DNA from 3 places in the Paenibacillus dendritiformis genome. Region 2 is predicted to be linked to each of the others. Evidence: predicted binding sites of a transcription regulator. Region 2 holds the regulator's gene; each other region holds the start of a gene.

Region 1 (9,758 bases), 1.4 Mb from region 2:
CGAGCAAGTTGTAAGGATATTTCTGATGAAAATAACATTGGATGAGTTCATGATTGATGTTATGCAGGAACGTGGAGAATGGCGTATCGCGCTCGATGTCAGCCAGGAACGGCATCGTGCTGGTAAACATGCCGAATGTGTTTTTTTCCTTGGCTCCGGTGCGATTCAATACAGGTGTGCCTATCATGATGCGGTCCTGATGAGTTGCTTGGTGGAGGTAAATAAGCATCGCTGCTATAAAAAAGGTATTCAGCGAAATTCGATGCGTATGTACAAAGGAGCGAATGGCTTCTGAAGTGTGCGGGTTAAGCAAAAATTTTTGGCGTTTCCCTGCCGTGCCGCTTGCCGTCGTGTGCAAGGCAACGTCATGGATGCTTTCGAATTTTTTCTGCCAATAGTGTTTATTTTTCGTGAAGCGGGAAGACGATAAATAGGCCCGCTCTTGTTCGATATAGTCTAAATAGCTTGGCCGGTCTTCCTGCTGAATCGCCTGCCCTTGCATCAACTGCGTATAAATTTGGTTGATTTGCGTCGTCATCAATTGAAAAGACCATCCGTCGGAAATCATATGGTGGACTTTCGTCAGATATGCGCTTTCCGTCTCGCTGATTTTTACAAGGGCAAACTCATACAGAAATTCCCCGTCCAAGGGCAGCGGCTTGGCAAACTCCTCGCTGACCCAGGCATCGACATCGGTACCTGAGGAACGGGCCGTGAAGTCGATGAACGGAAACGTTCTTCTTCGATACGCGGTCACGGTCTGCCACACCGTCTCGTCCCGTTCGATGAGCCGGATGCGGATGGCGTCGTTCTGTTTGACGAACAGATTGATGGATTCCTCCAGCAGCTGAAAATCAATGGGGCCGTAAATTTTGATGAGTCCTCCGATGTTGTGAATGCTCGTCCCCGGGTATATGTTTTCCACATACCAAATTCGCTTTTGCGGATGGGTCAACGGGTACAGGGTGGACGCTTCCAGAGAAATGACCTCCAATCGGTTAAGTTACGGATGGTTGGGGGGCAATGCGATGTTCCAGCGCTTCCGCCACGGCTTCCAAGGTCTGCTTTTCGCTGTCCATCAAAGAAGTGATCTCATTGATCCCTTGGTCCAGAATGGCGTCGTCTCCGGTCAAGGCGTACTTCATCAGCATATGCCGCAGAGCAAAGGCCCGCTCCTCTATCGGCCGGAAGCACCCCGTAAATGCCTGCGGAAGAAGCTCGCGCCCGCATAAATAATCGATGCGCATTCCCATCGTTTTTTTATGCTCCCACAAAATGTGGATGGGCCGGATATCGCGCTTGCGCACCAGCGCCGGCATATTGCGAATTAAGGCGGGATATACGTTGACGCCGAATGCCAGTTCCAGCGGATCGGCCGTCGCCCGGTGACGCCGGGAGACGTCGCAGCCGGAAAGATATTGTTCGAGCGACTCTTTGATGAATACAGGATCGAGGCTGTAGCTTCCCGTTTTATTGAATTTGTACAAATAGATTTGTTCCTCGTAGCGGTCCGTCCATTCGAGATGCCGGAAGCCTTGCTCCATTTCATGGAACGGCACGAGCGTCTTGCGGAACTGCATCTCCTCGTCGTAGCCGAGCACGAAGAACACCCTCTTGCCGTCGTCGTAACCGTACACCAGAATATCGTGGGCGTAGTGCATCTGGCGATACACCCGTCTGCGGGGGATATAGAACTCGTCGACATAGAGAGAAACCGTGTAGCCCGAATTGATACTATTTACCAAAAATTCGACAACTCCCGGCTGTGAATCCAGGACGAATTCCCGCTCCAGTTTTTGCGTAATCAGCCACGGACATCGCATGAAATCCTCTCCGTAAAATGTCAGCGGCACCGATCGGGAAGCACGCTCTCCTTCAAGATCCTGATGGCAGTAAAGGTGAATGAAATTGCTGTAGAACCACGGCAGGGCCTCTTGGCGGGCGAGTGCCGTGCATAGGGGGTAGGCCACATACTGATACCCAACAATGGGCGGAATGACGAGTTCCAGTTCTTTGAGACCCAACCGGCAAGTCACCTCTCTCTTGAATTGAATATTATGTAAAAACATGAAGCATAATATAATTTTCTTTAATATCGTCCGTTTTCTACTTTTTGTTATATGCAGAAACAATATTCCCATAGATGTTTATTCTTGTCAATATGGACTGAATATTTTAATATTTTTTTCACATCATCTCTTGTCGTTATTGTGTCCATTGGCGATAAACAAAAAGCCGGCGTCCTTGGCGGCACCGGCTTCACCTCGTCGTGTCAAAATATCTTCTTCGCATCCCGCTGTTCCTTCAAAATCTCCACCGCTTCCCTGAATCGAAGCGAATGGATGACTTCCCGTTCCCGCAAAAATTTGAGGCCGTCCTGCAAATCGACATCATCCGTCATATCGATCAGCCATTGGTACGTCGCGCGCGCCTTCTCCTCGGCGGCGATATCCTCGTACAAGTCGGCGATCGGATCGCCCTTCGCTTGAATATAGGCCGCCGTCCATGGGACCCCGCCCGCATTTTCATAGAACAGCGCGCTGTCATGGGAGACATAATGCGCCCCGAGTCCGGCCGCTTCCAATTCCTGCGGCGTCGCGTCCTTGGTCAGCTTGTATACCATGGTGGCAATCATTTCCAGGTGGGCGAATTCCTCCGTCCCGATGTCGGTAAGCAAGCCGATAACCTTATCCGGAATCGAATATCGCTGATTCAAATAGCGAAGCGCCGCCGCCAGCTCCCCGTCGGCTCCGCCGTACTGCTCCAGCAGCAGCTTAGCCATGCGCGGATCGCATTTGCTGACGCGAACCGGATATTGAAGCTTTTTCTCATATACCCACAATGCCGCTTCCCTCCTCACGTTGGTTCCCCTTCTTCCCCGGGGCTTCCGCTACACCTGCCACGGCCACGGCGTGTCTATCCAGGACCAAGGGCATTTCGAATAGAAGCCGGCCGCCTGAAGGGGGCCGAACTTCTCCTGGAACTGCCTCGCCACCTTCATTCGTTCATGAACATAATGATTGAACTGCTGGATCGCCTGATTGTCTTCGGGATGCGTATCCAGATACAGATTCAGCTCGATCAGCACAAAATCGATTTCCTGCAGCTGCAGCAGGCTGTCATAGTACTCCCGAGTGCAGAACGGGTGCGTGCCATGTGTGCTCAAGCCGTTCCCTCCTCCCGTCTGCCCTTCGGCCGATAAGGGCTGAATAATGCCGGCCACAGCGTTCCGCACCGCAGCGCCTGCGGCGGCGGGAATTGCGGCAAATTCGGGGGTTGAAACGTAATGAACAGATTCGGCGGCAGGATATAGGTCTTGTAGGGCAGCGGCGGGCAAGGATCGAACGGACCGCGGTACGGAATATGGATCCGCTCCTGGGAATACGGTCCCGTCCCGCATGCGGATGGCCTCGCTGCCGGTTCGGCCCAGCCAAGCGCTTGCTCGTTGTCCATGATGCTCGGTACCTCCTTTATCAAGCGAAATAAATAACGCTTCACTTCCTACTCATATGAGCTTCCCGGAATGTCCCATGACATGAAAAAGCCGTTCAGCAGCAATAGGTCTGCTGAACGGCTTGCCCGTTCATCGCTTCGTCATGGAATTGGCGCCCTGCCGGAGCAGACGATTGACCGTCTCGCGCCGCACTCCGATCAGCTGCCCGATCTCCTCCTGCGTCAGCATGTCCGTAAGCGGGGTCTTGTTCGTCATGGTGTCCAGCCACCGGGTCAGCAGCGCCAGCCGCTCGGCAGGCGATCCGATCGTCAGATGATCGAGCCGCTGCTGCATGAAGCGGAGCTTCTCTTGCAGCAGCTTGGCCACTTCGAGCGCCTTGCCGGAATTGTTCCGCAGCTCCTCATACCACGCCTCCGCTTCAATCCGCTCTACCGTGCTGGTTACCATGGCCGTCGCCGTCCCATGGCAGTCCTTCGGAGAGATAAGGGAATGATGCGGTACCATCTCGCCCGGATACAATATATTGAACAGCACGATGTTCCCGTTCTCGTGCAGCCGGGTCACTTTGAACACGCCGCTCATGATCCGGTACAGGTACGTGCCCGGATCGCCTTGGCGGAACAATATCTCCCCCCGATGCAGCGTAATCTTCATTCCTGCTCACTCCTTCTTCCATCCCGGCTCTTTCCTTTTCCTCTGTTCTTATTGTAAACCATTTCGCTCCCTTCCACCATCATTTACCCATTGAAAACAGAATGTTTGTTCGCTATATTAGTTATAAAATAGAACACAAGTTCGTATAATGAGGTTATCAACCTTTCCGCGGGCCCCCGCGATGTCAAGCGGGGCGCCGCGTGAATGGAGTTACGCAAGGAGGAACCCGGTATGACTGTATTGTCCGCGACAAGCGGGCCTCCGCCTCATGACGGGGAAGACGCTCTGCTGGTGAAGCAGTATATCCTTCAGACCCTCGTCCTCGACGTGCTCGAGCGCGATATCGGCCGCATTGCCGTCTCGGGGCTGAAGATGGCAGAAATTTATATCCAGGGGCTTCGCCAGGCGCAGGACGACGCCGCCTCCGATCTGTTCCGCATCCGGAAGCAGTTCCGGCACCGCGGGATTAAGATCGTGTCCGAGGAACGGCTGGATCACGGCGTGCGCGTGCAGTACGTGTGCCGGGGGTACCACCGCTCCTTCTACATGCTGCGCGGCCTCATCCGAGCCGAGGTCAAGAGCCTGCTGCAGCGCTATCTGCATATCTCCGGCGGCCCGGAGGAACCGGAAGGGACCGCAGACAGCTAAGCCGTCATCCCGAGGGGCGGAACAGCATCCGCTCCGGCCCGCCGGCACGGCATACCGCCGGTTACCGGAACGAAGCACCGCCAACCGGCGGTATTCAGGCTCATCCGCCATCCGATTCCATAAACTTCATTTGCATAGAGAATGTATGTTCGGTATATAATAAACACGAATACACGTTCTCATTTTAAGACTCGATTGGTTGAGGTGGTTACATTGAGCGGAAGCAAGGAACGGATTATCTTTTTGGCGGACTGCCAAAGCTTCTATGCCAGCGTGGAAAAAGCGGAGCACCCGGAATATCAGCATATGCCGCTCGTTGTATCCGGGGATCCCGCGCGCCGATCGGGGATCATTCTGGCCGCTTGCCCGATAGCCAAAAGCTATGGCGTAACAACGGCGGAGCGGCTTGGGGAAGCCCTGAACAAGTGCCCCCGCCTGATCGTGATGCGCCCCCGCATGCAGCATTATATCGATGTCTCGCTGCTCATTACGCAAATTTATGAACAATTCACCGATCTCGTCGAGACGTTCAGCGTCGATGAGCAATTTCTCGATGTGACCGGAAGCCGGACGCTGTTCGGAGACCCGGTCACCATGGCGAGAGAGATTCAGCGCAGCGTGCTCGAGCAGACCGGAGTATGGGTCCGGATCGGGATCAGCTCCAATAAAATTTTGGCCAAAATGGCCACGGACATATGGGCCAAGAAAAACAAAGAGGGCATCTTCGCCCTGGCTCCGTCCGACATCGCGACGCTGCTGTGGCCTCAGCCGGTCAGCAAAATGTTCGGTGTCGGCTCCCGCATGACGGCCCATTTTGCCCGCCTGGGCATGACGACTATCGGAGATATCGCCAGAACCCCGCTGCCGCAGCTCAAGGATAAATTCCGCGCCCGCTTCGGCAAGCAGTCGGACATTCATGCCGAAGTGATGTGGCGCACCGCCAACGGCCTCGATGACAGCCCCGTCTCCCCGGATACGTTCCGCACGCCGCCACAATCGGTCGGCCATATGATGACCTTGCCCCGGGACTACGCCACGGAATCGGAAGTGGATACGATTCTTCTCGAGCTTACGGAGGAAGTGTGCCGGGATTGCCGGCGCAAAGGATATATGGGCTCGGTGGTTACCGTCAGCTGCATGTGCAGCCCCTACGAAGCGCCGACCGGGTTCTCCCGCCAAATGACGATGCCGGATCCGACGAATAATACGAACAAAGTATTTGCCGCGGCCAAGCAGCTTTTCTATACGTTTTGGAACCGCAGGCCGGTCCGCCGCGCCGGCATCATGCTAAGCAAGCTGGTGGACGATCAGCTGTATCAGCTTACCCTGTTCGAGGATCAGGAAAAAGCGAGAGCGTTGGAGAGAGCGACGGACGGCATCAAAGAACGGTACGGCAATGCGGCGATCGTCCGCGCCTCTTCCTTGACCGCCGCCGGTCAGGCGGCAGACCGGGCAGCCAAAATCGGGGGGCATTATAAATGAGCAAAAAACTCCAAAAAAACGGCCTGTGGGAATCGAGCAGAATGATGCTTCCCCAGCATAAAGAAGCGCTGTTGAACCGGCGCCTCAACCCCGATAAGCCCGCCGAGCCCGCTCGGCCTGCTCCTCCTCCGAAGCGGGAAGAGCTGGAGCTGATGAAAAACTATGTCATGCTCTCCCATTTGCAGACGATGGTGACCAAGAAAATCCGCGAGATCGAGCGCTCCTCCGAAACGCTGAAGCCCCTGTATGCCCAGGCCGCCCAGGTTCTGGCGCAGCATATTGACCGGGATTTATCCAAGGCCGGACGCGCCATGCTGGACAAGAACATCCATCTGTTCCCGGGGGAGCACGACGGGCAGGCGATTACGTACCCTTATACCTGCCGCGGCCATGAGGGCAGCTTCCTCATTACGCGGGAATATATGCGGGCCGACATGAGCAAGAGGCTGGGGATCTATACCGATCATCTGGTGGCGGCTCTCCGCAGGTCCTCCATCCGGGCGTGATCGGAGGGAGGCTGCCGGGCGCCGGCGGGCCGATCCGGGCGCGGCATTGGAGACGGCGGCATCCATCGGGTATAATGAAGTCGTTCCCTAATCTATAAAAAAGGAAGTTTGCTGATGAATCCACTGCACATACAGCCCGAGCGAACGGCGTTCGTAGCCATCGATTTGCAGCAGGGGATTGTCGGTATGCCCGGCGTTCCCCACTCGACCTCGACGGTCGTCCGCCATGCGGCCCGGCTCGCGGACGCGCTGCGCCGGGCAGGCGCGTTTATCGTCTTCGTCCATGTCGACTTTGTTGACGGCAAGGATGCGCTCCAGCCGGTAGCCGAGAAGCAGCTCCCGGCCAAGCCGGTGGACAACTGGGCCGAACTGGTCCCCGATCTGCATGTTCAGCCCGGAGATCATATTGTGGTCAAGCGGGGCTTCGGGGCGTTTTTCGGCACGGATCTCGATCTGCAGCTCCGCAGACGCGGCATCGACACCATCCTGCTATGCGGGATCTCGACCCATATCGGCGTAGATACGACGGCCAGGGAAGCGTACCAGTTGAACTATAATCAAATTTTTGTCACCGATGCGATGACGGCTCCCTTCAAAGAAGCCCATGAATTCCCATGCGAGCATGTTTTTCCGCTTATGGGGCGGCTGCATACGACCGCCGAAGTGCTGGCCGCGCTTGAATAAGCTTCTGTGCCGCGGGCCGGATGGCCGCGCTTGAGTCAGCTTCGGCCGCGGGCCGGATGGCGGCGCTTGAATCAGCTTCGGCCGCGGACCGGATGGCGGCGCTTGAATCAGCTTCGGCCGCGGACCGGATGGCGGCGCCGATGGAAGCAAGCGATCAGACGCGCATACGGCCCTGACCGCCGCCGCGTCACAGACACAAAGGGAGGGAGCAGCATGTGCGGGAGATATTCATTGACGGTGAGCTTGGAGGAACTGCTCGCCTATTATGCGCTGGAGGAGGATGCGGCTGCGGCCCTGTTCTCTTATGGGCCCCGCTTCAATATCGCTCCGGGGCAGCCCATCCCAGCCGTCATTCACGACGGGGCGAAGCTGAGAATCGGCCCGCTCCGCTGGGGCCTGATCCCCTCCTGGGCCAAGGACGAGAAGATCGGCTGGCGGACCGTGAACGCCCGCGCCGAGACGCTGCGAAGCAAGCCGGCGTTCCGCCTTCCGTTCGAGCGCAAGCGCTGCCTCATTCCGGCGGACGGCTTCTACGAATGGAGAACGGAGCCGGACGGCACGAAGCAGCCGATCCGGATCGTAAGGCGGGACGGCAGCCTCTTCCAGTTCGCCGGCCTGTACGACACCTGGGTCGATGGCGAAGGACGCAGAGTAAGCACCTGCACGATAATCACCACCGAACCGAACGAACTGATGGCTCCGATACATGACCGGATGCCCGTCATCGTGCCGCCCGAGCAGATCACAATCTGGCTGGACCGCGGCACGACCGACACGCTGCGGCTGGAGCCGCTTCTCCGGCCCTGTCCCGCCGGTGAGCTTCACGCCTATCCGGTGCACAAGCGGGTCGGCAATGCGAAGACAGACGATCCCGCTTGCATTGAACCGCTCTTCTAACCCGATACCCGCTCCGACAGAAGGCTGCCCATAGGCAGTGCACAAGGATGCGAGGCAAGACGGGATGTGCGGATCATATATGCGGCAGGAAGACGGCCGTGGGAAAAGCGGCGGAATATGCACGGGTCGAGACGCGGCAGTGATACCGAGGCTGTTGTGAGGCTAGACTATGCTACGAGGCTGTTGTTGTGAGACGCGGTTGTCAGGCTAGGCTGTGATACGAGCCTTTGTTGTGCGACGAGGTTGTGAAGCTAGGCTGTGATACGAGGCTGTTGTTGTGAGACGAGGTTGTGAAGCTAGGCTGTGATACGAGGCTGTGAGATGGAATTGGTGAAAAAATCCTGCATGAATGCAGGATTTTACGCTATTTGTGCCCGTATTTGATTAAATTCCTGCAAAAGTGCATTATTTTGCTTGATTCTTGCGTTCTATCTATGGCACAGCCTGAAATTGCTGCACTTTTGCAGGAATCCCTGTAACGGGCGAAAACCTCATAATGGAAAGCTGCATTTTTGCATTATTTCGGCAAGCCGAGCTTGGAGAATGGGGGCTGTCTCACTGCAGTTGCATACTGCTGATGGGACAGCCTCTCTTGCGTTCAGGCCAGGCCCTCCCTGCCCGGCCTGTCCTGCCTGTCGGCCGCCCGCCTGCCCCGCCTGTCCGCCTATCCGGCCGCCCCCCTGTTCGTCGGCGGAGGCAGAGGCGGCACGCTCGTCGCGCCGTCAAGAACTGCGCCGGCCGCTGCCTTGGCGCGGGCTCCGGTCCTCGCCGAGCGGCGGGGCGTCCGGCTTCCGCTGCGGGCACTCGTCCGGCTTCCGCTGCGGACACTCGTCCGGCTTCCGCTGCGGGCACTCGTTCGGCTTCCGCTGCGGCGCGGCCGCCGGGCGGCGATCCGCCAGCTCGGCGTAGAGCATGCCGCCGAGAATGAGCGCGCAGCCCAGCACGGCGGCCCAGCCGAGCCGCTCGCCGGCGAAGATGACGCCGGTCAAGGCCGCGAACACCGGCTCGGTGGCGAAGATAATCGCCACCCGCGCCGCGGAAGTATGCTGCTGGCACCAGGTCTGCGCCCAGTACGCGAAGCCCGTCGAGAGCAGGACGGACACGAGCAGGGCGAACAGCACCTCCGGCTTCGCGAAGCCGGCCAGCCGTTCGCCGATCGGGGCCGCCGTCTCGGTCAGGCCCGAGAGCAGCGCGGCGAGCACGCCCACCGTGGCGAACTGGACGGTGACGAGCGGCATCGTCTCATGCCGGGGCGCATACAAGGCCGTCACCGCGATATGAAGCGCGAAGCAGACCGCCCCGAAGAAGACCAGGATATCCCCGCGGTTCAAAGAGAGGCTCCCGCCGTCCACCGCGAGCAGATACAATCCGGCGAAGGCCGCCCCCGCCGCCATCCAGGTGGCGGCCGACAGGCGCTGCTTCGCGATCAGCAG
Region 2 (9,758 bases):
AACCTTTTATTCTCGGCAACTAATTTTTCAAGACTTTGCAAAGCGGGTCCGGTAAAATAGGTGACTTGATTGCCAAAGCCTGCTTTAGCAAGATTATTGCAGGCTAATTTTGCGTAACTCTCCTCTAATTCAAGAGAAGTTAATTTTCCTTCTCCATCGAAGCCTCGCGCTAGACAAATTCCGCTATAGCCGCCCAAAGCCCCTATTTCCAGCACATTTTTAGCCCCTGAAATAGAAACAAGCATCGTTAGGAGTTTTCCGGAGGAAGGAGATACCGAAATAGAAGGCATTCCGTTTTCCCGTATTGATGAAATAACTTCTTCCAAAAGATCATCTTGGCTAGAAAATACGGAATCGATATAACTGTTTATGTGTTTCATCACATTCCCGTCCTTTCTCAGCATCAGATTTAGAATCTTTGCCTGCCGGGGGAAAAGCTTCTGTTTCTCCACTGTTTATCCTGGACGCTTCCACGGCTTCACTTATGTGTATTTCAAATAATTGAATAAATTCGTTAATGACCATATCGATGGCTTTTAATTCACCGACTAGAATTGGATGAATCGACTCAAACTCCGCATTACCATATGGGGGATTGACCGCATGGATGGAGCATGGCTCTCTCCCCGTTGGTTCGGAATGCTGTTCCGAGAAAAACAAAAAGCGCCGGATACGCCGCAATGTCATTAAGATAAGGCGCGGAAAGCATAATCAAGCACAAGAGCAGGTTATCGAAAAGATAGCCCGCTCTTTTTTTTGTTTCAAAAAAAATCAAGACTTAACAGGTAGATGGATATGTGTGGCGAAGCCCCTTAAAAAAACGAGGAGGTTACGCCAATGAATGAGTACGCGAATTCGCTAAAAGAAACGCTGCCATCCCTCATACGAGAAATGGCAGCCGCACCAGCACCTTATGTCAAAAACCCTGAAAAAGATTTTACCCGAAAGAAAAAGCTTTCTTTTGAAACGGTGATACAACTCCTGATCTCCATGGGGGGCAACAGCGTCAACCGAACACGAAAGGCTATAACCTTCTGCATTTGAACGCTGCCTATGACTTGTGCAACAGACTGTACGTGGATGCCCTTGTTCAACCACGAAGGTTGTGCAACGAGGGAAGGGCGCTGGCTGCGATGGTCGACCGTTCTCCCATCAAGGGCAAAACCATTGTGATTGCCGATAGAGGTTATGAAAGTTACAACAATTTCGCGCATCTGGAGCGCAAAGGGTGGAACTATGTTATACGGGTAAAGGATTTGGATTCCAATGGTATTCTTTCGGGCTTGCGTTTGCCCTCTAGCGGAAAGTTTGATAGGGATGTTTAACTGACACTCACCAAAAAACAAACCAAAGAGGTCAAGGCTAATCCCGAGATGTACAAGTTCGTTCCTTCCACGTCAACCTTTGATTTTTTGGATTTGCATGAGAACTTGTTTTACCCGATTTCCTTTCGGGTGGTTCGTTTCGTCCTGCCTCATGGCGCTTATGAGACCGTCATTACGAATCATTCTGCCGCTGATTTCCCACCCGTTGAAATCAAGTCTATGTATAACAGGCGATGGGGCATTGAAACCTCTTTCCGGGCATTAAAGTATACTGTCCGTCTGACGAATTTTCACGCAAAGAGACGAGAGTCCATCACCCAAGAGATTTTCGCAAGAATGATCATGTACAATTTCGCTGAAATGAGGACCTCGCACGTCGTCATTTCCCAAATGGATAAACGGCACCCATACCAAGTCAACTTCACGGTTGCCGTCCACGTTTGTACGGCACGATGAACCCCCGCCCGATGTTGAAGCACTGATCCGCAAAAACATTTTGCCGATTCGACCCGTTCGCCCAGGGCAGCAGAATACGCGCAAAATACGCTGCAAATCAGTTGTTAGCTTCGTCTATAGAGTAGCATAATTCGTTTCATATGAACACTTTTTAAGCGGATCTTCCGTCCGCTTTGTTTGCTGTACGCTTTTTCCTTGCTTGTATACAAAAAAAGAAACGGCACAGGGTCTTTTCCAAGGCCGTTTCAGATTCCTATGTTTTCGGCTCTTGTCTTTGAGCTAAACTCAATGACATTGGGATACGCCGAGACTTTTTTCTTGCGGATATACACGGGGAGGTGCCCCAAAAGCAGCAAAACTGCATTTCAATCAAGACGCCGAAAGGCTGGAACAGGCCGTCAGCGGAAGGGGGATGGAGCACCAACGCTAAGGATCAACGGCGCTCCAAAAAATGAGATTACCAGAAATGTCTTCTCCGTTTTTTGCACACGACCAACACTTTCTGCCCTTCCTTAAGAATGACCGTGATTGCTTTGCGATGACGTCTCATTCAAGCCACCTCCTTTCCATACTACAATATGAGCCAATGCTTTAAATGACTGTGCTATAGCTCCAAGAAAATTAACATGAATAATTTAGGCGAGACACTTGGGTATTGGGGAGAGAGCAGGTCGCTCTTTTGGGAGCATGGTTCGTACGATCGGCCCAAATTTATGCCTATGGGTTATAGCCAAGTCAAACCGTCCGTAATTCTAATATCATGGGAGTACCAAGAGAAAGGAGGTAACTCAAATGAGTGGAGTTACTTGTGGCGTTGGAGGGCTCTGGACCTCGACAGGCGTAATTTTGGTGTTGTTTATTCTGCTTGTCATCGTTTCCCGCGCATTTATTTATTAATAGGTCCTGATGAGACAGTGCCTTGCGCATGTGCGCGCAAAGGCCCCCTTCTGTTCGAGGCCCTGCTTAGTCAGCAGGGCTGTTTTTTATGTCCGGCTTTTGAGCACAAGCTGCACGTTTCTCCTCATGTCCAGGAGCACATTCGAGCGATAGGCATATGTTAGGGGTATGACATATGAAGGGAGACGTTTTTCCGTGAGTTACCAATACCAGCCATACCCCATGAATGTTTACCCGGGGCCACACATTCATCCTTATTCTTCTTCGCAGTTCTGTCCGCATTATTATCCGGAGACGCAAAATTTGAAGATTGAAACACTGCAGATCGTTGAGCCATGGGTGATTAACGGACTAAAAGAAGCGCAAACAATATCCGTTGAGCATGCGCTCCGTGAAGCGGCAGCCGTATCATATCTGATTGGGAGAGGATATAATCCGGCTGTCGCTCATCAAATCGTCGAGTCTTGGTGGCATAAAGGTTAACGCGCGAAATCGAGTGCTTCCCTAAGTAATGGCCTAAGCTTTTAATGCGTCAGCCATTAATGATTTCGCCGCCGTTGACATGCAGGATCTGTCCGGTGACGTAAGAGGAATCCGCGCTGGCTAGATACACGTAGCTGGGAGCGAGCTCTTGAGGCTGTCCAGGTCGCTGCATCGGCGTGTCCCCGCCGAATTGACTGACCTGATTCGCATCGAATGTGGACGGAATGAGCGGCGTCCAGATCGGGCCGGGCGCCACGCCGTTCACCCGGATGCCGTCCGGTGCCAGATTCGCTGACAAGGAGCGGGTGAAGGCGACTATCGCGCCCTTGGTGGCGGAATAATCCAACAAATTTGCGCTTCCCCGATACGCGGTGACGGAGGCGGTGTTAATGATAACGCCAGTATGCCGTTTCAATTGGGACATTGCCGCCTTCGTCAGATAGAACATCGCAAATATGTTGGTCTTGAATGTACGTTGAAGCTGTGCGTCTGTAATGTCTTCTATGCGCCCCTGCGGATGCTGCTCACCGGCATTATTGACTAATATGTCCAGCTTCCCGAGCTCCTTCACAGTCTGTTCCACCGCTCGCTCGCAGAACGATTCTTCTCCGATGTCACCGTCGATAAGCAGGCAGCGGCGTCCTGTCTCCTCGACATGCCGCTTCGCTTCCTTGGCATCGTCATGCTCATTCAAATACACGATGGCGATGTCGGCGCCTTCCTTGGCGAACGCCACGGCGACCGAGCGGCCAATGCCGCTGTCGCCGCCGGTAATCAGCGCAACCTTGTTCTTCAGCTTGCCCGCAGCGGAATAGGAATGGCATTCGAATTGCGGACGCGGATTCATGTCCGTCTCGAGGCCTGGTTGGCGGTTCTGATGCTGGGCGGGCAGGGTCTGCTTCATCTGCTGATGGGATGTCATGATGCTTCACCTCTCGATTGGATTTTTCGAAGTTCGTCATGTAACGTAACTTACCACATCGTTCCCGGAATTAATCACGTTATACCGCCCTGACACGTCAAAAAGCCGCTTTCGAATACAGAAATGCCTGTACTCAAAGCGGCTTTCTCCACATTTGCACCCATGCAGCAAGGATTAATGAAAATCACGGAACAATCCAATCACTTTGCCCAGGATCGTCACATGCTTCAACCGGATCGGCTCAAAAGTTGGATTCTCCGGCTGAAGCCGGATATGATCGCGTTCCTTGTAGAAGGTCTTCACCGTTGCCTCGTTCTCCTCGGTCATGGCCACGACGATATCGCCGTTGTTCGCGGTCTGCTGCTGGCGGACGATAACATAGTCTCCGTTATGTATACCGGCTTCAATCATGCTGTCGCCGACAACGGATAGCATGAAGATGTTCTCGTCGTCTCCCACCATATGCACCGGGAGAGGAAAATAATCTTCGATGTTCTCGGTCGCCGTAATCGGCTCGCCGGCCGTTACCTTCCCGATGACGGGAACGCGTGCTACGGCATGGCTGAACTCTGAATGGCGATCCGACTGTTCGCTTAGCAGTTCGATCGCTCTTGGCTTCGTCGGGTCCCGGCGGATAAAGCCTTTCTTCTCCAGCCGATCGAGATGACCGTGCACCGTGGAACTCGATGCGAGGCCGACAGCTTCCCCGATCTCTCTTACGGAAGGAGGATAGCCCTTGGTGCGGACTTCATCGCGTATAAAATCAAGGATCGCTTGTTGTCGACTTGATATTTTAGACAAAGATATCAACTCCAATGAATGCTCTTTTGTCAAAATTATACCATAGAACCTCCGTTCGCACAAACGTAAGTTCTAAAAAATCCTTGATTTTATGCGGTTTATTCGTTTTCTTTCAACGCATGCCCCATATTCGGATTTGGGGAACAAAAAAAGAGAACGCACGTTCCTCAAAAACGGTTGACCTGAACGTATGTTCGTGTTACATTATGGACATTAAGAATAGAACAAGTGTTTGGGGAGTGAGCGGACATGAGTGAAATGGTATATAGCCCGAGACGGAGTTACGCATATCGAACGGAAGCAAGATCAACGCTGCGTCAGCCTGTAAAGCCAAAGCCTTATAATAGAAGAAAATTGATTCGGGCGGTACTGCTCTCCGGCCTGCTGTTCCTTTTGTGCGCGGGAATCGTACAAGCATGGGGGGATGACGACGCAGTATCCGGGCAGCCTTCTGTAAGTACGGAGCGAGTGCTTGTTCAGCCTGGGGATAGCCTGTGGGAAATCGCGACGGAATACAAACCGAACGGGATGGATACCCGGGAGTACATATACAAGATCATTCAGTTGAATGACTTAAGGGGACATACGCTGCAATCCGGCATCGTCCTTGTCGTGCCGATACTTTCTTGACCATAATTCGGCTGAGGCCGGGATCATTGTTCTCGCAGCACCGCTCTTCTCACCGGCTGAGGCCGAAGGAGCCGCTTCTTGTATTCCATCGCTGTCAGCTTGCTTGACAAGGCTGATGCAGCATGTCAAAGTAGAAGATATGCACCATGGTATGGAGGGTACAAGATGAATATGGATAAATTAATCGCTCGCATCAATGAACTGGCCCGCAAGCATAAGAGCGCAGGGCTGAACTCGGAGGAACTTGCAGAACGGGCCGCGCTAAGAGAGCAGTACCTTGAATTGTTCCGTCAGCAGGTCCGCAACAAGTTGGACAGCATTCGCTATGTCGAAGACGAAGAAGGCGAACAGAACAATCAATCGGGAAACATCGTTCATTAGAGTGTGTAACATATAGGAGGTCTGGATGGATGTCGCGTAGTTGGGAACGCCAAGTACGGCGCAACAGCGCTCAGTTGAACAAACAACGCAAAAAGCAGGGCAAGCCGGGGATCGCTTCCCATACGGTTGCGTTCGATGAATTCAAGGGCCGGAATTTTATTCTTCCTTTGATATTGACCGGGTTTACGATCATTTATGCGCTGCTTGGCAGTGTCGGTACGAGTCTGCCGTCCCCGACGCTGTACTGGGTAACTGTTATTTGTTATTTGGCATTGGCATTGATGCTGTTTTTGCGCCGGCCTTTTTTGCGGGTCGCGAAAGACGAACTAAGCACGACAAAATGGAATCGGCTGCGTACGCTCAAAGTGGAAGATATCAAAAAAATAACGTACCAGCCAGGCTTTATCGTTATTGAAAAGAACGGCAAAGGCTCGAACTGGGTATTCTCCCGCATGATGAACCGCTATGACATCGAAGCGATGAATGCGCGGCTGCAGCAGTTCGCCGCTCAGAACCGGATAGCGTACGAAGAGAATTCAAAAGAAGACAAGAACGGCAAGGCCAACGAGACGGATCAGTCGGACAAGGTTGTCTTCGTGAAGCCGAAGAAGTAGGTTTGCCGGAGTGGGACAAGGGGGAGTCGCAATGGCCATTCGTGCCGTATTATTCGATCTTGATGATACGCTGCTGTGGGATGAGCGGTGTGTGGAAGAAGCCTTTTCCGCCGTGTGCCAATACGCACACTCGAAAGCGGGGGTTGATGCGGAACAATTGGAGACGGAAGTGCGAAACGCGGCAAGAGCTTTATATGAAAGCTATGAAACCTACGCCTTCACGACCAACATTGGCATCAATCCGTTCGAGGCATTGTGGGGCCGCTTTACCGGGGGAGAACATGAGCAATTCCGTTACCTCCAGCAGTTGGCGCCATCTTACCGCACTGCCTCCTGGACGACCGGTCTTCGCCATTCGGGTTGCGAGGATGAGTCGTTGGGAGCAGAGCTGGCGGAGCGATTCATGAGCGAACGGCGGGCGCGTTCTTACGTTTATGAAGAGACTTACGATATTTTGCGAACGTTGAAGCCTCATTATCAGCTGCTCCTTTTGACGAACGGGGCGCCGGATTTGCAGCAGGAGAAGCTTGATGGCATCCCGGATATCATTCCGTTCTTCGATCATATCGTCATCTCCGGCGATCATCCGGAAGGGAAGCCTGCGCCAAGCCTGTTCCGCCATGCTATGTCCTTGTTGGCTATCGGCCCTCATGAAGGACTGATGGTTGGAGACAAGCTGACTACTGATATATTAGGGGCCCAGAATGTCGGGATGCATCACGCCTGGCTCAATCGCAAGGGCGTGACATTGACCGGCAAGATCAGGCCTGAACACCAAATAACCAACTTGATGGAATTGACCAACGTGATTGAAGCGATAAATCAAGCGGCGCTCAAATAAACCTGAAAATGAAGGAAAGCTTGCCTTGCAAGGCGGGCTTTCTTGCTTAATGGGAGCAAACCATCCGGCCGAGGCGCCGGCATGTCAAGTTGCTGATGTGACGAATGTCACACAACCGTCACATAACCGTTCAGAATCTAGCCCGATCGAGTCATATCTTGCGGAGTGATGTTGTTTATAATGAATACATAGAGTGGTTGGAAATAGTTAAGGAGTGAATGGGCATGATGAAGAAGGCAATGTTGGCGCTGTCGCTTTGCATGATGCTTATTTTCGCTGCAGGCTGCGGCAATGGCAGCAGCAATGGCGGCGAGCATGCGAGCCACAATGGCTCCATTGATCACAGCGGGCACGCAGAGCACGGACAAGATGGGGCGATCCCAGACCTGATTAAAGTAGACCTGCAGGTTCCTGCGGAAGTGAAAGTAAATGAGCCTGTCACGATAACCGCGCGTGTTACGCAGAACGACCAAGCGGTGGATGATGCGGATACCGTGGAGTTCGAGTATTGGCTGGAAGGGGAAGAACAGCACGAGCGCGCCGCGGGCTCCTTCACCCAGGATGGTACATATCAATTCGAGCATACGTTTGACAAAGCGGGCACTTACAATGTGATCTCCCATGTAACGGCACGCGATATGCATTCGATGCCGAAGAAGCAATTCGAAGTGAAATGATAAAATAGGAAGCCCTGTCATGGCGACAGGGCTTTCGTCTATTTTTTCCGTTACGCTTTTTTGAAAGACGGATCTGCATACGGATGGGCGATCCAGCCTTCCGTCTCGATGAATAGGCGAACAGCTACGATTTTGCGGTTGTCCATTAAGGTAAAATAGTGCGGCTTGTTCTCCGGAACGGAGATGACATCGCCGGCGGACAGAATGACATCCATGTAGCCGACGTCATCGGATCCTTTAATCACAAAGATCCCATTGCCGGCCGTAATCGCTCTCACCTCGTCTTCGGTGTGGGTGTGTACTTGCTCGAATTTTTTCAGAAGCTCCTCGATATTCGGCGTTGCGTCGGAGAGTGCGATAATATCCCATGTCCGGTACCCTCGGCGCACGGCCAGATCACGGATTTCCTCATCGAATGCATCAAGAATCGCTTGCTTCTCGTCATCCGTCAGCACAAATTTGTCTTGCAGGGAAGCGGCTAATTTGTTCGGATTCCAGTGCTCATACAGCACGCCTTGCCTCTCCAGGAAATCACGAACATTCTCTTCTCCCGTAATTTTTTCATTCGTGTTTCGAATCCGAATCTCTGCCATACGCCAATCCCTACTTTCATAATCAGAATAATTGTGATTGTATTATAGTACACAGGAAATGAATGGGCAAGAGCTTATCGAGTGAAAAGATCACAAGTCTTTCCTAAACGTTGCACTTCTGTTAAACTAAGTTCTAAACGTTTGACAGAGGGTGGGTAGAAGGATGAAGAAACCAACATTAGAAGAACGACTTCAAGAACGCATTCTCATTCTCGACGGTGCGATGGGGACGATGATTCAGCAGGCGGATTTATCGCCGGAAGATTTCGGAGGCGAACATTTGGACGGATGCAACGAAATGCTTGTACTGACTCGTCCCGACGTCATTTCACGTATACACGAACAATACCTTGAAGCCGGGGCCGACATACTGGAGACGAACACCTTCGGGGCCACCAGCATTGTGCTCGCGGAGTACGATCTCCAAGAACGGGCCAGGGAATTAAATCTCGCGGCCGCGAAGCTGGCGGTAGAGGCCGCGAAGAAGTTCAGCACGGCGGAATGGCCGCGCTATGTCGCCGGAGCGATGGGCCCTACAACAAAAACTCTGTCGGTCACCGGCGGGGTTACCTTCGATCAACTGGTTGATAGTTATTACGAACAGGCGCTGGCGCTTATTGAAGCGGGTGTCGACGCCCTGCTGCTGGAGACGTCTCAAGACACGTTGAACGTGAAGGCAGGTTCGATTGCTATTCAACGGGCGATGGAGGCGATGGGACAGAAGCTGCCGTTAATGATTTCAGGCACGATCGAGCCGATGGGAACGACCCTTGCCGGACAAAATATTGAATCCTTCTATATTTCCCTCGAGCACCTGAATCCGGTGTCGATCGGCTTGAACTGTGCGACCGGTCCGGAATTTATGCGCGATCATTTGCGTTCGCTCGCTGCGATAAGCCGGGCGGCGATCAGCTGTTACCCGAATGCGGGCCTGCCTGACGAGAACGGACATTATCATGAATCCCCGGAATCGCTTGCTCGCAAAATCGCCGCCTTCGCCGAGCGGGGCTGGTTGAATATCGCAGGCGGTTGCTGCGGGACGACGCCGGAGCATATCCGTGTGCTCAAAGAGGAATTGGATCAATACGAACCTCGGCGGCAAGCCGGAAGCCATCCGCCGGCTGTATCCGGGATCGAG
Region 3 (9,758 bases), 2.2 Mb from region 2:
TACGAAGAGTATGGGCTTGCATGTAAGCGCGGCTTAGATTCCCCGCGGCAGCGCCGTCCTCGCTACCCAAGAGGAGCAGCGGCATATCTGCCGGTGATATGGCAAGCCGCATATTCGAAAGGGGCGAATGAAGTGGACCTCCTGACGGAAATTGGCGTTCATTTGGCGGAAGCGCTGCTTCAGTGGCTGCTGTCGCCATTTTATTGGATATCCATTATATTGATTGCACTCCTCTACCGGAGGCAGATGCTGCTTGAGCGAAGGCTGTTCGCGGTCAAGATGCACAGTTGGATCGAGCATACGTGGCATGCCTGGCTGGGCGGGCTGCTGGCGGGGCTCGCCGTCTCGGCCGCGGCGATCGGCCTGGGCGTCTCCTTGACGGCGGAAGCGATTATCGCGCTCTGGGCGGTCGCGCTGCTGCTCTTGTTATTCCGCGTCCGCTTTCTATGTCTTGCGTACTCGGCGGGCGTGCTCGCCCTGGCGCAGTTCGCGCTGAACGCCTTCGCGCCGGCCTGGGCGCCGGAAGGCTTCCTGGCGCCGTATGTGGCCGCCATCCGGGAGATGGATGCAGCGGGGCTGCTCATCCTGGTGGCGCTGCTGCACGCGGCGGAAGCCTGGCTTATCCGCAAGCAGGCCGCACGCATGGCCGGCCCGTTGTTCATGGAGAGCAAGCGGGGCCGGATTGTCGGCGCCTATCAGATGCAGAGCCTGTGGCCGCTCCCGCTGCTGCTGCTCTTCCCGGCCGTGACGACGGGAACGCCGCTTCCATGGACACCGCTCCTCGGCACGGGTTGGGAGCAAGGCTGGACCTTGATCGCGTTCCCGGTCGTCATCGGCTTCTCCGAGCTGACGTTCACCCGTCTGCCGCAGGAGAAGGCCGCGGTAAGCGCCTCGCGCCTGTTCGCCTATGCGGCGATTCTGCTTGCGCTCGGGCTGGCGGCTTCCTGGTGGCCGCCGCTGGTCCCGCTGGCGGCGATCGCGGCGCTTGGACTGCATGAAGCGCTCATCTGGTTCAGCCGCCGCGAGGAGAACGAGCGCAGCCCCGTCTTCACGCATGATCCGCTTGGGCTGCGTGTGCTGGCGGTGCTGCCGGGCAGTCCGGCGGAAGCGCTGGGCATTCGGATTGGCGAGGTCATCGCCAAGGCGAACGGCGTCCCGGTGCGCACGAAGGAGCAGCTGCATCAGGCGCTGCGCGCCAATGCGGCGTTCTGCAAGCTGGAGGTGTATAACCGGGACGGCGAGGTGCGCTTCCTGCAGCGCGCGCTCTATGCCGGCGAGCATCACCAGCTCGGCGTCCTGCTCGCGCCGGACGATCGCGTCGCCTTCGTCGCCGTGACGCGGCAGCCGTCGCTGTTCGCGCTGCTGAGGATGCCTTGGACGAAGCTGAAGACGATGCTGGGCCGTCCGGAACCGGAGCAGCCGGGCTTGGGCACGGCGGACGCTTCGGAGGCGAAGCCGGCCGATACATCCGCTACATAATGGATAGGCAAAAAGCGATAAGCTCCCTCCTGTGTGGGTCAGGCGGGAGCTTTTTTGTTGTTAAAAATGGAAGTTCATCGTTGTACACAGAGGGGGGACGAGATTGTGGATATTCTGTGGGTATTCGGGATAAGCATGGCCATTGACGGTCTTTTTCTGTGGATAACTTGTTCGTAAATGAAAAAAGGAGGGGATAACTCCCCTCCAGGATGTGTATAAACGGTGGGTAATGGGGATAGTCTACTGCACCATGTTCCGCAGGACGATAATCTCCACCCGCCGGTTTTGTTGGCGGTGCTCTTCCGTATCATTATCCACAACCGGCCGCGTCTCGCCATAGCCCGCGATCTGGAACTGGTCGGCATCCAGCTTCTTGTCGTCGACGAAGAAACGGAGAACGGACAGGGCCCGGGCTGCGGACAGCTCCCAATTGTCCTTGTAGCGTCCGCCGGAGGCGAACGGCAGATTATCCGTATGTCCTTCGATGCTGACCATCGTGTCAAGCTGCGGCAGCAGGGTAGCCAGCTTGTCCAGGGTCGGCAAAGCCTTGTCCTTCAGTTCCGCGCGGCTCAAATCGAACAACAGCCGGTCGCTGAGCCGAATCGAGATCCCCTTGGGGATATCCGTCACTTCAATCTGGCCGCCCAGATCGTTGTCGTTGATGTATTGCTGAATGACTCCCATGAAGTTCTGGAGCTGTTCCTCCTGCTTGCGGAACGCCAAGTCCTTGTCGGTCAATACGCCGATGGCGACCGGCTTCTCTTCCTTGACTTCTCCGGAGCCTCCGTCCTCGGCGGTCTTCAGCGCCCCTGTCTTGCCGGGCTTCGTATAGGCTCCGTCCAGGATGCCCGCGCCTTGGTCCATCGGAGTGTTGCCGCTCTTGAACGATTGCTGGAGCGTCTCGGACAGCGACTGGTATTTGACGGCGTCGACCTGGCTCATGGCGTACATAATTACGAAGAAAATGAGCAGCAGCGTAATCAAGTCCGCGTAGGTGATAAGCCAACGTTCGTGATTGGCCGTTGCCTGGCCGCGTTGTCTACTTCTGCGTCTCATGGATCATCCCCCGCTTCATCAACGGATCCGCCTTGAGCGACTCGAACGCATCCTCGGCAAGCAGGAAGGAGCTCAGCTTTTTGCGCACAATCTGCGGATTCTCTCCGGCCTGAACGGCGAGAATGCCGTACTCCATCATCTCCATGATGCGGATTTCGTCCGCGCTCCGCTCTTTAATCTTGCTCGCGATAGGCAGATAGATGACGTTGGCGGTCGCTACGCCGTACAGGGTCGCCGTGAAGGCGACGGCAATGGAAGGTCCGAGCATCGAAGGATCGGACAAGCTGCCCAGGACGTGAATGAGGCCCATGACCGTACCGAGTATCCCCATCGTCGGGGCATAGCCCCCGGCGGCTTCGAATATTTTGGCATAGCCTTCATGCTTCTCGGCGATCGCGTCCATCTCCAGTTCAAGCATCTGCTTTACCAGCTCCGGTTCCGTGCCATCGATGACCATCATCATGCCGCTGCGCAAATATTCATTCTCGTGCCGCTGCACTGTGTCTTCCAGGGACAGCATTCCTTCGCGGCGGGCGACCGTGCTCAGGGCCACAATATCATCGATGAGCTTTTCCGGCTGCGGCGCGCGGTGCGCGAAGGCCATCTTCAGCGCCTGGGGAATGCTGCGGAGCCGCTTGCCCGGGAAGCTGACGACGACGGCGGCGATGGTGCCCCCAATGACGATAAGCGCCGCTGTTTTTTCCCATAAGCCGCCAATATTTCCGCCTTCCCACAAGAAACCGCCGATGAGCGCGGCTAATCCTGCGATAATCCCGATAACAGTCGTCTTATCCATTCTGTAATCCTCTCCCATTTAACATTTCCCATTTGCATCCATACCGTGAAACGAGTATAATCGAAAGGGAACAAACATTCTTATTTGTGGCTGTATATGGCAGCCGATTGACGATGCAGATGTATGTAGTTGTGTACTCTTTCACGTATAGAAGTTCGCGGGAGCGAGAAGTCCGTTTATGGGCGGAACCCCGCTTCTTTCCACATGTTTGCCTGATCCTATTATCGGGTCAATATAGTGTAAAGTTTAGGGAGCGGCAATTTACGCGGATTTTGGCCTGTTATTTGGTTCGGGAGACCTACAGAAGGGCTGGATTTAGGCCTGAGCGGGAACGGCTCTGGTCTGAAAGGCTTATCCGGGCGCCTAATTGATTATTATTTGGAAGAAAGTGCGGTGAAGCTATGGCAGAATGGGAAGTGTTGACGAAGCCGTTTGAGCTGGTATCGGAATTTGCGCCACAGGGAGATCAGCCAGCAGCGATCGACAAGCTGGTCGAAGGCGTGCAGCGGGGGAAGCGTCATCAGACGCTGCTGGGCGCGACAGGCACGGGCAAGACATTCACGATTGCCCAGACGATAGCCCGAGTGAACAAGCCGACGCTGGTCATTGCTCATAACAAGACGCTGGCGGCCCAGTTGTGCAGCGAGTTCCAGGAATTTTTCCCGAATAACGCCGTGTCCTACTTCGTCAGCTATTACGATTACTATCAGCCGGAAGCGTACATTCCGTCTTCCGATACGTATATTGAGAAGGATTCGAGCATCAATGAAGAGATCGACAAGCTCCGCCACTCGGCGACGAGCTCGCTGTTCGAGCGGCGGGACGTCATTATCGTTGCCAGCGTGTCGTGCATTTACGGCTTGGGATCCCCAATGGAGTACGGGAATCTGGTCCTGTCGCTGCGGACGGGGATGGAGAAGCCGCGCAATGCGATTTTGGCGAAGCTGGTCGATATACAGTATCAGCGCAACGATCTGAACTTCATCCGGGGAACATTCCGGGTGCGAGGGGATGTCATTGAGATCTTCCCGGCCTCGAAGAGCGAGCATGCCGTCCGCGTGGAGCTGTTCGGGGACGAGATTGAGCGCATCACCGAGATTGACGTGCTCACGGGCGAGATCATCGGCGAGCGCGATCATATTGCCATCTTCCCGGCGTCCCACTTCGTTACGGCGGAGGAGACGATGAAGATTGCGTTGAAAAATATCGAGCGCGAGCTGGAGGAGCGGCTCGAGGAGCTGCGGAGCCAAGGCAAGCTGCTGGAAGCGCAGCGGCTGGAGCAGCGTACCCGGTACGATATCGAGATGATGCAGGAGATGGGTTTCTGCTCCGGCATCGAGAACTATTCCGGACCGTTGACATTCCGCGAGCCCGGGTCGACTCCGTATACGCTGCTCGACTACTTCCCGGACGATTTCCTCGTCGTCGTCGACGAGTCGCACGTGACGCTGCCGCAGATTCGCGGCATGTACAACGGGGACCGGGCTCGGAAGGAAGTGCTCGTGGAGCACGGATTCAGGCTGCCTTCGGCGCTGGACAACCGTCCGCTCCGCTTTGAGGAATTCGAGACGAAGGTGCCGCAGGCCATCTATGTCTCGGCCACGCCGGGTCCATACGAGTTAGAGCATTGCCCGACGATGATCGAGCAGATTATCCGGCCGACCGGATTGCTTGATCCGGTCGTCGAGGTTCGGCCGACGAAGGGGCAGATCGACGATCTGCTGGAAGAGATCCGCCTCCGCCTGAAGAAGGACGAACGGGTGCTGGTCACGACCTTGACGAAGAAAATGGCCGAGGATTTGACCGATTATTTGAAGGAAATCGGCATTAAAGTCCGCTACCTTCACTCGGACGTCAAGACGCTGGAGCGGATGATGCTGCTTCGCGATTTGCGCCTGGGGGTATATGATGTGCTGATCGGGATTAACCTGCTAAGAGAAGGGCTCGATCTGCCGGAGGTGTCGCTGGTCGCCATACTGGATGCGGATAAGGAAGGCTTTCTGCGCGCGGAGCGCTCGCTCATTCAGACGATCGGGCGGGCGGCCCGGAATGCCGACGGCCACGTCATCATGTACGCGGACAAGATAACCGACTCCATGGATAAGGCGATTAAGGAGACGGAGCGCCGCCGCACCATACAGATGGCGTATAACGAGAAGCACGGCATTACGCCGCAGACGATACGAAAAAAAATCCGCGAAGTCATCGAGGCGACGAAGACGGCGGAATCGAAGGCGGGCTACGATGTCGGAACCTCGGTGGAGAAGATGTCGAAGAAGGATCGCCAGTCGGTCATTCAGCGGCTGGAGAAGGAAATGAAGGATGCGGCCAAGAACCTGCAGTTCGAGCGTGCGGCCGAACTGCGCGACGCCTTGATGGAATTGCGGGCGATGGATTAGAATGCAGAGGCTTGAAGAGGTTCGAGTGGACCCGAAGCGGGAGGTTAAAACATTGGCGAGTGAACATATCGTGATCAAAGGGGCGAGGGCCCACAACCTGAAAAATATTGATGTAACGATTCCGCGCGACAAGTTCGTCGTGCTCACCGGATTGAGCGGCTCGGGCAAATCCTCGCTGGCGTTCGATACGATTTATGCCGAAGGCCAGCGCCGCTATGTGGAGTCGCTCTCCGCTTATGCGCGCCAGTTCCTCGGGCAGATGGAGAAGCCGGACGTTGATTCGATAGACGGCCTGTCCCCCGCCATCTCCATCGACCAGAAGACGACCAGCCGCAACCCGCGTTCCACCGTCGGAACGGTAACGGAGATTTACGACTATTTGCGGCTGCTGTACGCGCGGATCGGGCGGCCCCACTGTCCGGTGCATGGGATCGAGATTACGTCGCAGACGGTCGAGCAGATGGTGGACCGCATTATGGCGTATCCGGAGCGGACCCGGCTGCAGATTCTGGCTCCGGTCATCTCCGGGCGCAAAGGCGAGCACAAAGGCGTCTTCGCCGACATCCAGAAGCAGGGCTTCGTGCGGGTGCGCGTCGACGGCGAGATTCGCGACGTGTCGGAGACGATCGAGCTGGAGAAGAACCGGAAGCATAATATTGAAGTGGTCGTTGACCGGATTGTCGTGAAGGACGATGTCCAGGCGCGGCTGGCCGATTCGATCGAGACGGCGCTCCACATGTCGGGCGGACGGATTATCGTCGATGTCATCGGCCAAGAAGAGCTGGTCTTCAGCTCGAATCTGGCTTGTCCGGAGTGCGGGTTCAGCATCGACGATCTGTCGCCGCGGATGTTCTCCTTCAACAGCCCGTTCGGCGCCTGCCCGGATTGCGACGGTCTCGGCATCAAAATGATCGTCGATCCGGAGCTGCTCGTTCCGGACTCGTCCAAGACGATCGAGGATGGGGCGTTCGAGGCATGGGCAGGCAGCACGTCGAACTATTATCCGCAGTTCCTGCAAGCGGTATGCGAGCATTACGGCATACCGACGGATGTGCCCGTGTCGCAGCTGGAGCCGGAGCAGATGACGAAGCTGCTGCATGGCACAGAGGGAGAGAAGGTGCGCTTCCGCTATGAGAACGACTTCGGTCACAAGAAAGAGGCGCAGGTGGCGTTCGAAGGAATTATTCATAACCTGGAACGCCGCTACCGCGAGACGGCATCGGAAGGCATCCGCGAGTATATTGAAGGCTTCATGAGCGCCAAGCCATGCGGCACCTGCAAAGGGCACCGCTTGCGCAAGGAAAGTCTCGCCGTGACCATCAATGATCAAAACATGGCGTATGTCACGGCGCTGTCTATCGGGGAGGCGCAGCGTTTCTTCTCGAGTCTGGAGCTGACGGAGAAGGAGCAGCTGATCGCTCATCTCATCCTGAAGGAGATTAACGCCCGGCTTGGCTTCCTGGTGAACGTAGGTCTGGATTACTTGACGCTGAGCCGCGCGGCGGGAACGTTGTCCGGCGGGGAAGCGCAGCGCATCCGGCTCGCGACTCAGATTGGCTCCAGCCTGATGGGCGTGCTGTATATTTTGGACGAGCCGAGCATCGGGTTGCATCAACGCGACAACGATCGCTTGATTCAGACGCTGGAGCATATGCGCGATCTCGGCAACACGCTTATCGTCGTTGAGCATGACGAAGATACGATGCTAGCCGCGGACCATATTATCGATATCGGTCCGGGCGCGGGAATTCACGGCGGTCAGGTTATCGCCGAAGGGACGCCTGAAGAGATCATGAAGGACAAGCATTCGCTTACCGGCCAATATTTGAGCGGGCGCAAGTTTATTCCGGTACCGGCGAAGCGCCGCGCCCCAGACGGGCGTTGGATCGAAATTATCGGAGCCAAGGAGAACAATCTGCGCAGCGTGAACGTGAAGTTCCCGCTCGGCGTATTCACGGCGGTGACCGGCGTATCCGGCTCCGGCAAATCGACGCTGGTGAACGAGATTCTGTATAAGACATTGGCAAGAGATTTGAACCGGGCGAAGGTGCGTCCGGGACAGTACAAGGAGATTCGCGGCCTCGAGCATATCGACAAGGTCGTCGATATCGACCAGTCGCCGATCGGACGAACGCCGCGATCTAACCCGGCTACGTATACCGGCGTGTTCGACGATATCCGCGATCTGTTCTCGACGACGAATGAAGCGAAGATTCGCGGCTACAAGAAGGGACGCTTCAGCTTCAACGTGAAGGGCGGCCGCTGCGAGGCTTGCCGGGGCGACGGTATTATCAAGATTGAGATGCACTTCCTGCCGGATGTATACGTTCCTTGCGAAGTGTGCAAGGGCAAACGCTACAACCGGGAGACGCTGGAAGTGAAGTATAAAGGCAAGAGCATCGCCGATGTGCTGGAGCTGACGATCGAGGATGCGGCAGAGTTTTTCCAGAACGTGCCGCGCATTCACCGCAAAATCCAGACGCTGCTCGATGTCGGGCTCGGCTACATGAAGCTGGGCCAGCCGGCGACGACACTGTCTGGGGGCGAAGCCCAGCGGGTGAAGCTCGCGGCGGAACTGCATCGCCGCAGCACAGGCAAGACATTTTACATTCTCGACGAGCCGACGACCGGTCTGCATGTCGCGGATATCGACCGCCTGCTGCAGGTGCTGCATCGCCTCGTTGATTCCAGCGAGACGGTTCTCGTCATCGAGCATAACCTGGACGTAATCAAGACCGCCGATTACTTGGTCGACCTTGGCCCGGAAGGCGGCAGCGGCGGCGGCACGATTGTGGCGACCGGCACGCCGGAGCAGGTCGTGAAGGTGTCTGGCTCCTACACGGGCCGCTACTTGAAGCCGATTCTGGAACGGGATCGGGAGCGGACCGCCCAGCTGGAGACGGCCTGCAGCGTAGTGCGGGAGGCCTAGACGCCAAGGGGCATTCTTGGTTAAATGCGGCGCCAACTTGCCGAATATAGAGAAGAGGCACAGCCCTGAGAGGGGCTGTGCCTTTTTAGTGTACAAGAGGGGGAGGCTTCGTTCATTACTTGATGACTCTATGTATGAAAGCCTTATGTGCAATATTCCCGCGCCTCAGGAACTACGGTATGTGGAGACTTATGTGCAAACTCCCCTTGCCTCAGGTAAGTAGAAGCATGTTGGAGCCCTATGTTCAATCTCCCCATTCCTCAGGCAAGCAGAATTAGGTTGAAAGCCTTACGGACGAACTCCCCCATGGCTCAGGCGCTCTATTTTTTCTAGACCTTATTTGCATTCTCCTATTCGGTCAGAAATTCGGTTCAACACCTTTTTTCCAAATTCAAGATTTTCATTACCCTAAAATGAAATGTCTATTCGGCTTGTTGTGGATGGAGCAGCTGATAGGACGGAAAGGGCTGATTTTAAGCGATGGAAGCGTTCCGAGCTTGAATGGATAGAATGCCAGGGGTTCCTGAAATGATGGGATAGTGAACGCAAACAACACTCGGTTACCTGATGCGATGGGATAATGGCAGAAAGAGCTCGGAACACCTGATGGGACGGGATAGCGAAACCACAGCACGGAGCAGCTTGGCGCGATGGGATGTGAAAATAAAGAGCCGGGAGTTTCTTGGCGCGACAGGATGCGAAAATAAAGAATCGGGAGCTGCCTGGTGGAACAGGATGCGAAAAGTAAGAGTTTGGAGCTGCCTGACGCGATGGGAGAGTAAAGATAAGAGATGGTTATTGCCTGACGGTAGCAGGTTGGCGAAAGTAAACCGAGTGCAAGCCTGATGGAAGGGGAGAGTGGCCGTAAGGAGAACGATAGGGAAGTATAAGCTTGATGATTTCGTCACTCCGGTTATGTTGATTTGCTTTCTTGACTCAATCTGGGAGGGCGGTTTTTGCAGCTTCACAAATCTGTCGTTGCTTTTTACATTTTCAACCTATAATATGGAAGTGGAAATAAGTAATGTACAAAATTAACAAAATAACTAGCGGGAGCCTGCGGAAGCAAGCTGAGAGTACAACTAGTCTGTTGTTGACC

Evidence for each region. Region 2 encodes LexA, which represses DNA repair genes until DNA is damaged. Its sites were predicted from a motif close to CGAACATATGTTCG; they were not measured.
Region 1: L6439_RS09475 (YhjD family protein) is a predicted target of LexA. The motif match lies at 4,207-4,220, and genes of this name have one in related genera.
Region 3: uvrB (excinuclease ABC subunit UvrB) is a predicted target of LexA. The motif match lies at 3,476-3,489, and genes of this name have one in related genera.

What each region holds. Positions count from the first base shown of each region.
Region 1 is NZ_AP025344.1:2,155,171-2,164,928, reverse strand. It holds gene L6439_RS09505 (amino acid adenylation domain-containing protein) at 1-925, opposite strand, end outside; gene L6439_RS09500 (BtrH N-terminal domain-containing protein) at 999-2,024, opposite strand; gene L6439_RS09495 (manganese catalase family protein) at 2,273-2,842, opposite strand; gene L6439_RS09490 (spore coat protein CotJB) at 2,891-3,166, opposite strand; gene L6439_RS09485 (spore coat associated protein CotJA) at 3,163-3,453, opposite strand; gene L6439_RS09480 (Crp/Fnr family transcriptional regulator) at 3,584-4,108, opposite strand; gene L6439_RS09475 (YhjD family protein) at 4,340-4,756, shown strand; gene L6439_RS09470 (DNA polymerase IV) at 4,970-6,238, shown strand; gene L6439_RS09465 (YhjD family protein) at 6,235-6,744, shown strand; gene L6439_RS09460 (isochorismatase family protein) at 6,856-7,428, shown strand; gene L6439_RS09455 (SOS response-associated peptidase) at 7,459-8,325, shown strand; gene L6439_RS09450 (DMT family transporter) at 9,048-9,758, opposite strand, start outside.
Region 2 is NZ_AP025344.1:3,537,882-3,547,639, reverse strand. It holds gene L6439_RS15610 (O-methyltransferase) at 1-380, opposite strand, end outside; partial or broken gene L6439_RS15605 (hypothetical protein) at 340-576, opposite strand; gene L6439_RS15600 (hypothetical protein) at 838-1,044, shown strand; gene L6439_RS29725 (transposase) at 1,041-1,325, shown strand; gene L6439_RS29720 (transposase) at 1,374-1,781, shown strand; gene L6439_RS15595 (sporulation protein YjcZ) at 2,574-2,678, shown strand; gene L6439_RS15590 (hypothetical protein) at 2,874-3,161, shown strand; gene L6439_RS15585 (SDR family oxidoreductase) at 3,211-4,083, opposite strand; gene lexA (transcriptional repressor LexA) at 4,258-4,884, opposite strand; gene L6439_RS15575 (LysM peptidoglycan-binding domain-containing protein) at 5,134-5,514, shown strand; gene L6439_RS15570 (DUF896 domain-containing protein) at 5,680-5,895, shown strand; gene L6439_RS15565 (methyltransferase) at 5,925-6,509, shown strand; gene L6439_RS15560 (HAD family hydrolase) at 6,541-7,350, shown strand; gene L6439_RS15555 (FixH family protein) at 7,575-8,027, shown strand; gene L6439_RS15550 (1,2-dihydroxy-3-keto-5-methylthiopentene dioxygenase) at 8,078-8,620, opposite strand; gene metH (methionine synthase) at 8,784-9,758, shown strand, end outside.
Region 3 is NZ_AP025344.1:5,689,634-5,699,391, reverse strand. It holds gene L6439_RS25335 (PDZ domain-containing protein) at 133-1,479, shown strand; gene L6439_RS25330 (OmpA/MotB family protein) at 1,720-2,535, opposite strand; gene L6439_RS25325 (flagellar motor protein) at 2,519-3,331, opposite strand; gene uvrB (excinuclease ABC subunit UvrB) at 3,733-5,730, shown strand; gene uvrA (excinuclease ABC subunit UvrA) at 5,783-8,659, shown strand.